Regions from separate parts of the Paenarthrobacter sp. NPDC090522 genome, predicted to be linked through region 3. Evidence: riboswitches for the same ligand, from Rfam matches in the RefSeq annotation. Region 3 holds a riboswitch; each other region holds the start of a gene.
What was found. Region 3 has a riboswitch for S-adenosylmethionine ahead of ACIQT2_RS07515 (DUF1737 domain-containing protein). Riboswitches for the same ligand answer to the same signal wherever they lie in the genome.
Positions count from the first base shown of each region.

Region 1 (3,268 bases), on a different contig from region 3:
CAGGTCCACGGTTTCACCGGATGAGGATCAGCGCAGCGTAGCGGCGATCCGACCGTCGACCAGGACTGCCGCTACTTCCGTCAGGTCAGGCGTCTCCGAGGCGGGGACGCCGACCGCGACGGTCCTGTAAGCAACAGCCGCCGAAGCAGCAGGAGCTGCGTCATCCACCGAGGACAACGACTCCAGGGTCACTACACCCACAACTTCGCGCGGGTGGACGGTTCCAAAGCTATCGCCACGGTCCAGCACCAGGAACGCCGGCTCGCTTGGCCCCAGCGACCGGGTGTGAAGTTCGACGGCGGCCTCCGCCGCTGTCAGGCCGTTCGCCAGGAGATGAACTCCGGCAGGCGCACCGGTGAGGAGCGAGCGGATGGTTCCGTCCGGCGTCGTCGGTTCCAGGAAGCCGAGCGAGGTGAGCCACGCGTCGTCGAAATAGGTGGAGAGGTAGTTCCTGCCCGAGTCGGGGATGACCGCAACGATGGTGTGGCTTTCATCCAAGGTGGCTGCAAGTTCCAGAGCCGCCGCCAAGGCTGTGCCTCCCGTGGCGCCAATGAGCAGCCCTTCCTCGAGTGCTGCACGGCGGGCGGTGAAGATGGCGTCGCGATCGCTGATGCTGAAGTACTTGTCCACCAAGGTGGTGTCGAACGCTTCAGGCCAGATGTCCTCCGCGGAGGCCGGGTGAAGGGGGTGACCGGCACCTTCGGTGTATTTGAGTGAGCCGTTGCCGCCACCGTAGCGGGAGTGCTCAGGGTCTGCCGCAATGACCTGGACCAGGCCGTCGCTGGCTTCCTTCAAGTAGCGGCCGGTGCCGCTGATGGTCCCTCCGGTTCCGACGCTCGCAACGAAATGCGTCACCGCACCCTCAGTGTCTTTCCATATTTCAGGTCCTGTGCCGGCAAAGTGCGCGTCGGGGTTGGCCGGGTTGTCGTACTGGAGTGCCAGCCAGGCACCCGGGGTTGAGGCTGCAAAGGCCGCCGCTCGGTTCGCCAGATGGTCCGGGTGTGAGCGCGGCACGAAGTCGGCCACCAGGTGCACTTCTGCCCCGAAAGCCCGGAGCAGCCGGACCTTTTCCGCTGCAGTGGCAGCGGGAGCGAAGATCACCGAACGGTAGCCCAGTTGTGCCGCCACCAGGCTCAGCCCGATCCCGGTATTACCGCTGGTTCCTTCAACCACCGTCCCGCCAGCCTTTAAGAGTCCGGCCTGTTCAGCTGCGCGGATCATGGACAGTGCAGCGCGGTCCTTGACGCTGCCACCAATGTTCTGGAACTCCAGCTTCGCGTAAATGCGTGGCCGGACGCCCGCGCCGAGCTTCTTCAAACGGAGCAGGGGAGTGCCACCGATGGCATCGAGGACTGATTCGTAGACGGTCATGCCGCCCACGCTAGGAGGCAGGAAAACCGCGCGCCAAAAAGCGTTGAGCAACACGTCAGGCGTCGCTACATGCGGCTCAACGCGACGCAACGCATCGTCACGCGGGGGTACAGGCCGGAGTGGAAAATGACGAACTTGGCAGCCCGTTGACGCGATGTTTCCCGCGTTGACGCCCCGCGTCAGGGCGTTTGTACATTCCTTGGAGGTGCTTCTAGATTCAGTTCCAGGTCAAGAGTCAGCGCGCCAAGGACCGGCTCGCGCTGCGGCAACCCTCAGGCATTAGGTGGCGGGGTGCTCCGGAAACAGACCTGGCCGCGTTTGCGGCAAGTGAATGTCAACCGGCCGCGCGGCGGCCTCTGAAAAGAGAGAACATGCCTTCAAATTCTGTACCCGAATTCCGTTCACGCGTTGTTGGGCTGGAGCTCGACGGCGATGGAGCCCACCCGGCTGCGTGGCGAAAGGCGCTCCACGATCCGCAGGCGCTGTTGGGGGGCTTTCGGATCCGTGAGACTGTCCAGGCCGCCGATATCGCGGGATTTCACCTTGCCACGTTCAAGGACACCCGGGCCGTGGATGCCGACAGCACAGGAATCCCAACGCGTATCGACGCCATTCAGCGCGCCGCGTTCGCAGCGCCACTCACGGGCTCCCTGGGCCTGGTTCCGGAAGCAGGAACGCTCTTCACCGAGCCATTCCACATCGCAACCCAGCTCGCCAGCCTGGACTACTCCTCCCAGGGCAGGGCCGGTTGGTTGGTGAATACCGCGAACCTGCTGGAGGAAGCCCGCACCGTGGGCCGCACGCCGCTGGGAGAGAACGAGGTCGCGGCCGAGGCAGCCGATGTGGTCCAAGCCAGCCGCAGGCTCTGGGATTCCTGGGAAGATGACGCCGTGATCCGGGACGTGTCCACGGGCCGCTACCTCGACCGGGACAAGCTGCATTACGCCGACTTCGAAGGTAACCGCTTCTCAGTTAAGGGACCGTCCATCATCCCCCGTCCCCTGCAGGGGCAGTTGGTGGTATTTGCCCCCGCGGACCTCATTCCCGCCGTCGAGGCAGACGTTGCCTTGGCATCCGCAACCACTGTCGAGGCGCTTCCGCAGGCGGCCCACGCGGCAGCAGCGGCGGGCGCACAGCGGACACTGGTAGAGCTGGACGTCATTCTGGACGCCCGCGGACAGACGGCCGAGGAGCGCTTGGCCGAATTGGACGCCCACGAGGAATGGCGGAGTGGAGCCCGCTACGCCGGAAGCGCCGAAGGCCTGGTGGAAGTGCTCACCACGCTGTTCGCAGCGGCAGACGGCGTTCGCCTCAAGCCTGCTGTCCTGGACGTCGACCTCCCCGAACTGGCCTACAAAGTGCTGCCGGCTCTACACAAGACCGGGCTGGTGACGCCTCTCAAACCGGGCACCACGCTGCGGGAAACGTTCCAGCTTCCGCGCCCGGCCAACCGCTTTGCCGCGGCCTGACCGACGCCGACTCATCACAGAAACCACAAGAGAGCTCACCCATGACCAAGCACCACCGCATCGCAGGCAACGGGCAGATCCAGTTCGGCGTCTTCTTCCAGGGCGTCAACCACACCACGGTCTGGAAGGACGCAGCCAGCGGCTCGCAGACCGATTTCGAATCCTTCCGCCGCGTGGCCCAGACAGCTGAACGGGGTCTCTTTACCGCGTTCTTCCTGGGCGAGGGGCTCCGCCTCCGCGAGCACCTCGGCAAGATCCACGACCTTGACGTCGCAGGGCGCCCGGACGCCCAGACCGCCCTCGCTGCCCTGGCAGCCATCACCACCAACATCGGCCTGGTGGCTACCCAGAACACCACCTACAACGACCCCGCAGACCTCGCCCACCGCCTGGCCAGCCTGGACCTCCTGTCCGACGGCCGGGCCGCG
Region 1 covers NZ_JBIVXL010000022.1:45,947-49,214, reverse strand. Annotated here, with positions in the region: gene ACIQT2_RS21010 (PLP-dependent cysteine synthase family protein) at 28-1,371, opposite strand; SAM riboswitch class IV at 1,598-1,707, shown strand; gene ACIQT2_RS21005 (LLM class flavin-dependent oxidoreductase) at 1,743-2,840, shown strand; gene ACIQT2_RS21000 (NtaA/DmoA family FMN-dependent monooxygenase) at 2,882-3,268, shown strand, end outside.
Region 1: linked by a shared signal. The riboswitch ahead of ACIQT2_RS21005 (LLM class flavin-dependent oxidoreductase) and the one ahead of ACIQT2_RS07515 (DUF1737 domain-containing protein) in region 3 are both predicted to bind S-adenosylmethionine.

Region 2 (3,268 bases), on a different contig from region 3:
TCGGCCACCATGGCGGGGGTGGCGTACGGGTCGGTGCCATAGGGGGAGCGCCCCTCAGCACGTTGGGCCAACGCGAGGACGAAGACGGATCCGAAGTGCCGCGCCAGGAAACCGAGGAGCCGGCTGCGTGCGGACGCCGCCTTGGGCATGCCGGCGTGTTCCCCGAGCAGCTTGAGCCAGTGGGCCTCGTGCCGGCCTTCCGCCTCTGCCAGGGCCAGGAGGATCTGCCGTTCCTCGCCGTCACGGCGTTGGGCGAGTTCGCGGTAGACGGCGGCCTCGGCCCGTTCGTCTGCCAGGTACTGCCGCCAGCGCCGGATATCCGACTGCGTGGGTGTTCGCGGGGCTTCGTCTGCGGGGTGGGGGGCCGGAGCGGGGCTCGACGGACCGTGGGATTCCTGGTGCTGTTGCACTGTTTCTCCTGGGCTTGATGGGACGGTTACGGCCCCTTTGCACCGCCCACTGTACCGCTTATTTCCGGGGATTTTTGGCTGGTATTCCTTAGCGGGAATGTTCGGCATGCCTTAATTCCGTACCCTGCTGCAGCGGCGCTGCGGCCGTCGGCAGCCCTCCCTTGACCCCTTCCTGAGGCGGTGCTCAGATGGTTAGACAGGGGCGGGGCACTCCCCGCACATCGGTCAGTGGACCGCCTGGTGCGGCCCATCGGACGGAGGTTGCAGCATGAGCACCGAATCACATCCCCACCACCCGGAACGGGCAACCATCGAATCGGATCCGGCCTACGACTACAACGAGGACCAGGAAGTGGACGAGGCCTGGGCAGAGGAAGGCGAGGTGGCGGACGACGACGAGCGCATTGTGCCGCTCGATGAGGCCGAGGAAGAATTCCGCGGCGACGGCGACGAATCCTAGGCAGCCGGCACCAGGTTGAAGAGCCGCTCGCGCCCGGCGGCACGTCCGACGGCGGTAACGGTCACCGTCAGCGTCTGCGACGCGGAACACCAACGTGCGGCGCGGACGGAACGTGCCAATGCCGCGGCCAGCAGCCGGGGATCAGGGTGGTGAAATCGTTCGGCGCGGCCGCGCGCTGCAATGACCACCGTGCCTTGGACGAGGTTGACGACGGGAATCACCCGGACTGCGGGGGCGGCGCTTTCGATGGGGCTGGTGTTGACCAGGGCCGCTTGGGATGCGCCTGCTCGGTGTGCGGGATCTTGGATCGTGCTGGTTTCAGCCTGGTACGGCAAGGACTGCTCCTTGGTGGGAGTGCTCTTGCCCGCTCGGTTGTCTCTGGTCCGGGGCGGGCCGCTTCCTCATCCGAACCACCCGTGAACATGGGGTTGGTGTGCGGCCAGTCGGAGCTTGGCGCCACATCTCTTGAAGCTGCGTCCTATCCTAATGCCTCCCCGCAATGGGGGTGGGTGTGCTTGTGGATGCCGGGGACGACGCAAACGGCGACGCCACCCCGCGAAGGGTGGCGCCGCCGTCGTGAATTGCTTGGTTTACCGCAGTGAAGCGAGCCTGTCAGGCCTTGTGGCTGGTGACCGGGTGGGCGTCCAGCGGGAGCTCATCCGAGATGGCTCCAGCAACCCGCTTGTCCCACGCCGCGCGGACGGCGGCATCGGTGGGCGGAGTGAGCAGTGAGATCACCACGAACGTCACGAACGAAGCGCCGAGGCCCCAGTAGATGGGATCGTTCGCGTAGACGCCGTCGGCGCTCTCGATCACACCCGTTGCGAAGAGGATCAGCAGGACCAGGGTAAGGACCGAGCCCACGGCCATGGACCAGGCTGCGGCGATGCCGGTTCCGCGCTTCCATACAAGGCCGCCGAGGATGGCGACGAGGAGGCCGCCTACCAGGATGTCGTAGGCGATGGTGAGGGCCACGACCACGTCCTGGGCCGCCATGGAGATCAGGACCGCCAGGACGCCGAGGCCGAGGACCCAGTAGCGGTTCGCCTTGACGTCGTGCTCGGGGTTTTCCGTGTCGTCGGTGTTGATGGTCTTGCCGAACCAGCTGGCGACGAAGGGGACTACGTCTGCGCGGGCCACTGTGGCCGCGGCAATGAGTGCGCCGGAGGCGGTGGACATCATCGCGGCAACGGCAGCTGCCATGACCAGGCCGCCAATGCCGATGGGCAGGATGTGCGTTGCCACCTCGGCGTAGACAACGTCCTTGCCGAGGTTTGCCACGTCGATGTCCGGCAAGGCCACGCGTGCGGCGAGGCCGATCAGGGCGCCGGCTACACCGTAGAGGATGCAGTAGACGCCGGCGGTTGCGCCGCCCCAGCGTGCAACCGTGGGGGTCTTTGCCGTGAAGACGCGCTGCCAGATGTCCTGGCCGATCAGGAGGCCAAGCGTGTACACCACGAAGTACGTGATGATGGTCTGCAGGCCGATGCCGTCGATCTGGAAGAAGCTTGCATCAACGCGCTGGCGGATGCCGTCCAGGCCGCCGGCTGCGTTCATGACGAACGGCAGCATCAGCAGGAAGATGCCCACGGTCTTGATGATGAACTGGACCTGGTCAGCAAGGGTGATGGACCACATGCCACCGATGGTGGAGTAAACCAGCACGATCGCGCCGCCCACGGCGATGGCCAGCCAGCGTTCCCAGTCGAAAAGGACCACGAAGATGGTGGCGTAGGCGCCGGTGGAGGTTGCGCAGAGCATGAGGGTGTAGGCCAGCATGACGATGCCGGAGGTCTGGGTGGCCTTGCTTCCATAGCGGAGGCTCAGCATCTGCGAGACCGTGTAGATCTTCAGGCGCTGGATGGTGCCGGCGAACAGCAGGCTCAGCAAGAGGACGCCGGCGCCGATGGCCACCACCAGCCACATGCCGGAGATGCCGAACTTGTAGCCCAGGCCAACGCCGCCAACGGTGGATGCGCCACCCAGGACAACCGCGGCCATGGTGCCGGTGTAGAGGAACGGTCCCAGGCGGCGACCGGCCACCAGGAAGTCGCTGTTGTTCTTGGTGCGGGACTTGCCCCACCAACCGAACGCCAGCATGGCAAGCAAATACACCACCACAATGGCGATGTTGATGAACGAAGAGTCCATGAGTGGCTCCTTGGAGCTGATGCACGGAGGTTGGGGTATTCGACGATACTCCTGCAGGGCGTCGAAGTCTCTGTGCTGACGAACGGAGTTGGACGTGTGTTGTGTGCCTCACAGACAACACTTGTTGCCTATGAGGATATGTTGTGATGGGAGTAACAGTCAAGGTGGTTTGGTCATGGTTCCGCGGATTCTGGGTCTTTGCCGTGGCTGTCCGGCTACTATTGGCTCCAATGACAGGGCCTCCCGG
Region 2 covers NZ_JBIVXL010000014.1:94,417-97,684, forward strand. Annotated here, with positions in the region: gene ACIQT2_RS17550 (VIT1/CCC1 transporter family protein) at 1-410, opposite strand, end outside; gene ACIQT2_RS17555 (hypothetical protein) at 679-870, shown strand; gene ACIQT2_RS17560 (hypothetical protein) at 867-1,205, opposite strand; SAM riboswitch class IV at 1,222-1,341, opposite strand; gene ACIQT2_RS17565 (sodium:solute symporter) at 1,483-3,021, opposite strand.
Region 2: linked by a shared signal. The riboswitch ahead of ACIQT2_RS17560 (hypothetical protein) and the one ahead of ACIQT2_RS07515 (DUF1737 domain-containing protein) in region 3 are both predicted to bind S-adenosylmethionine.

Region 3 (3,268 bases):
GCACAGCGGCGGTCCCGATCACCAGTTCATTGGGCAGGGGGGCCATGTCAGAAGTCCAGAAGGTTCTGGCGGAAACCACCGCTGCCGTAACTGCTCCTCAACAGCCCGCGGCGCCGAAGCTCCGGGGTGAGTTTGTCCAGCACGGAGTGGACCGTCACCGGATCCACAAACCCGGAGAAGAGGAAGCCGTCACCGCCAACCGCTTCCCCGGTCTCTTCGAGGTAATCGGCGATCTGCCCGGCAGTGCCGATGATCGAGTCTCCGGCTCCCCCGCTGCGGGCCTGCAGGATCTGGCGCAACGTGGACCCTGGAGGGGCTGCCTTGGAGAAGTGTTCCAGTGTTCCCTGGTTGCTGTTGGTGCTCAGGGTGGGGAGGGGCTCGTCGAGGTCGAACTTCTTGAAGTCGATCACCGAGAGGTAGGAGATCGAGTTGAGTTGGCTGTCGATATCCCGTTGTGTGAGCTCCCGGCGCTGCGCCCTCAGTACCTCCGCCTCTGCAGTGGACCCCACCACGGTGGGCTTGAGGACGAAAAGGACCTTGACGTCGTCGGGGTTCCTGCCCGCCTTCGCAGCCTCGGCGCGGATCGAATCCCGGTAGGCCTTCATCCCGTCCACCCCGCGGGCCAAGGCAATCGCCACATCGGCGTGTCCGCCGGCGAACGCCTTGCCACGGGGCGAAGCACCGGCCTGGACCAGGACGGGTTCCTCCGGCAGCGGCGCGGTGTTCAGCGGCCCACGGACCTTGAAGAAGTCGCCCTGGTGGTTGATCGGGTGAACCTTGGTGTGGTCCGCGAACCTGCCGGCCTCCACGTCCTCAAGCACAGCGCCAGGTTCCCAACTGCGCCACAGCCGCCTGACGACGTCGACGAACTCCTCAGCCTTCTCATACCGCAGGTCGTGCTCGATCTGTTGGTCAAGGCCATAGTTCTGGGCGGCAAGGTCGCTGCCCGAAGTGACGACATTCCACCCGAGCTGCCCCTCGGAGAAGTGCTGGAGCGTGGCGAGGAGCCGCGCCGCGGTGAAGGGCGGGTAGAAGGAGGCGCTGACGGTCGGAACAATCCCCAGGTGCTGCGTGGCCGAGAGCAGGTACGGAACCAGGGCCAGGGGGTCGTGTTTGGGCGCGAAGGATGCGTGGGCCAAGGACACCTCGGCGGTGCCGCCGTAAGTATCCGGAACGGTGAGGGAATCCTCGATGATGAACAGGTCCAGCCCGGATCGCTCGAAGGCCCTGACGGCCTCCTGGTACAGCGCGGGTTTCTTCCAGTCGTAACCCAGGCCGTAGCCGGGCGTCCCCCAGCCTTGGACTCCGAATCCGTGGCCCACGAACCATCCAAAATGAAGCATGGGCTTGAGTGTAGAACTGCTGTGTCCGTTCACCGCGACCTGATTTCATGCGAAGTTACAGGGGGTCGTACTGCGTCAATTATGCTCCCGCTGCGTCACATTTGGACCCCGTTCGGCCCGCCCCGGGGAGGCGCCGGTTACGCAACATGACGACGGCGGTGCAGTCGCCAAATGCGGCTTCCCGGCCGCGGATGTTACGTTTTTCTTGAGTAATGAGCACCAGCGTTAAGCCCTGACTTGCTGGTCGGCAACCCTCTCCCGCGGCGGGGTGCCTCAGGTGACTACTCGGCGTCTTCGAACTTCGAACTGCAAGCGTGACTGAGGAGCACCACGAATGCCTGAACCCACTGAAGAAAAACTCTCCTACCGCCTGATCACGGGTCCTGATACCCGTGACTTCTGCGAACGGATCTCCGCTGCTTTGGCCGAGGGCTACGTGCTGCACGGCAGCCCGGCGGCCACGTTCAACGGCGAAACTGTCATCGTGGCGCAGGCCGTGATCCTGCCCGCTGCGGTAGCCAGTTCGGACGCAGCTGTTGCGAGCGCCGTGGACGAGTTGGACAACTACGAGGAAGCATTCGAGGGCCACGCATGAGCTACGCAGGTGACCTGACCCCGCAGGACGCGTGGGCAAAACTTGAAGACGGCGCCATCCTGGTGGACGTGCGCACCGAGGGCGAATGGGCCCACATCGGTATTCCGGACACGAAGGCCACGGAGAACGATCCCCTGTTCATCCAGTGGAACCTCGCCGGCGGCATCCCGAACTCCCGCTTCCTGGAGGACCTGCAACAGCAGGCCCCCGAGGGCGACGGCGTGGAACTCGTTTTCATCTGCCGTTCCGGCCAGCGCTCCATCGCTGCTGCCATCGCCGCTACTCAGGCCGGCTTTACGGCCTACAACGTCCTTGAAGGCTTTGAGGGCGAACCCGACCGTTATGGCGAACGCACCGTCAACGGCTGGAAGAACCGTGGCCTGCCGACCAACCTTGGGAACGACTAAAAGTGACTTTTAATCCTGACGCCGCCGGCTGGAGCCCTGACACCCAGGCCGTCCGCGGTGGCCTTGACCGTACCAACTTCCAGGAAACCGCAGAACCGGTTTTCCTGAACTCCGGGTTCGTCTACGAATCCGCTGCCGCCGCGGAACGCGCCTTCACGGGCGAAGACGAGCGCTTCGTCTACTCCCGCTACGGCAACCCGACTGTGGCCACCTTCCAGGAACGCCTGAGACTGCTGGAAGGAACCGAGGCATGCTTCGCGACGGCGTCCGGCATGTCCGCGGTCTTCACTGCCTTGGGTGCCTTGCTGGGTGCCGGTGACCGTGTGGTTGCCGCCCGCTCACTGTTCGGCTCCTGTTTTGTGATCCTCAATGAGATCCTGCCGCGCTGGGGCGTGGAGACCGTTTTCGTTGACGGACCGGACCTGGACCAGTGGCGTGCTGCCCTGTCCGAGCCGACCACGGCCGTCTTCTTCGAGTCCCCGTCCAACCCGATGCAGGAAATCGTGGACATCCAGGCCGTCAGCGAACTGGCCCACGCCGCCGGGGCAACAGTCGTCGTCGACAATGTCTTTGCCACTCCCCTGCTGCAGCGCTGTGGCGACCTGGGCGCGGACGTGATTGTCTACTCCGGCACCAAGCACATTGACGGCCAGGGGCGCGTCATGGGCGGGGCGATCCTGGGCACCAAGGAATTCATCGATGGCCCGGTCAAGCAGCTCATGCGCCACACCGGACCCTCCCTTTCCTCGTTCAACGCGTGGGTGCTCACCAAGGGCCTCGAAACCATCGGGCTGCGCGTGAACCACAGCTCGGCTTCCGCGCTGAAGATCGCCGAGTGGCTCGAGCAGCAGCCGGCCATCAGCTGGGTCAAGTACCCGCTCCTGAAGTCGCACCCGCAGTACGAGCTCGCCACCAAGCAGATG
Region 3 covers NZ_JBIVXL010000005.1:44,047-47,314, reverse strand. Annotated here, with positions in the region: gene ACIQT2_RS07525 (aromatic amino acid ammonia-lyase) at 1-46, opposite strand, end outside; gene ACIQT2_RS07520 (NtaA/DmoA family FMN-dependent monooxygenase) at 48-1,376, opposite strand; SAM riboswitch class IV at 1,552-1,664, shown strand; gene ACIQT2_RS07515 (DUF1737 domain-containing protein) at 1,678-1,938, shown strand; gene ACIQT2_RS07510 (rhodanese-like domain-containing protein) at 1,935-2,345, shown strand; gene ACIQT2_RS07505 (O-succinylhomoserine sulfhydrylase) at 2,348-3,268, shown strand, end outside.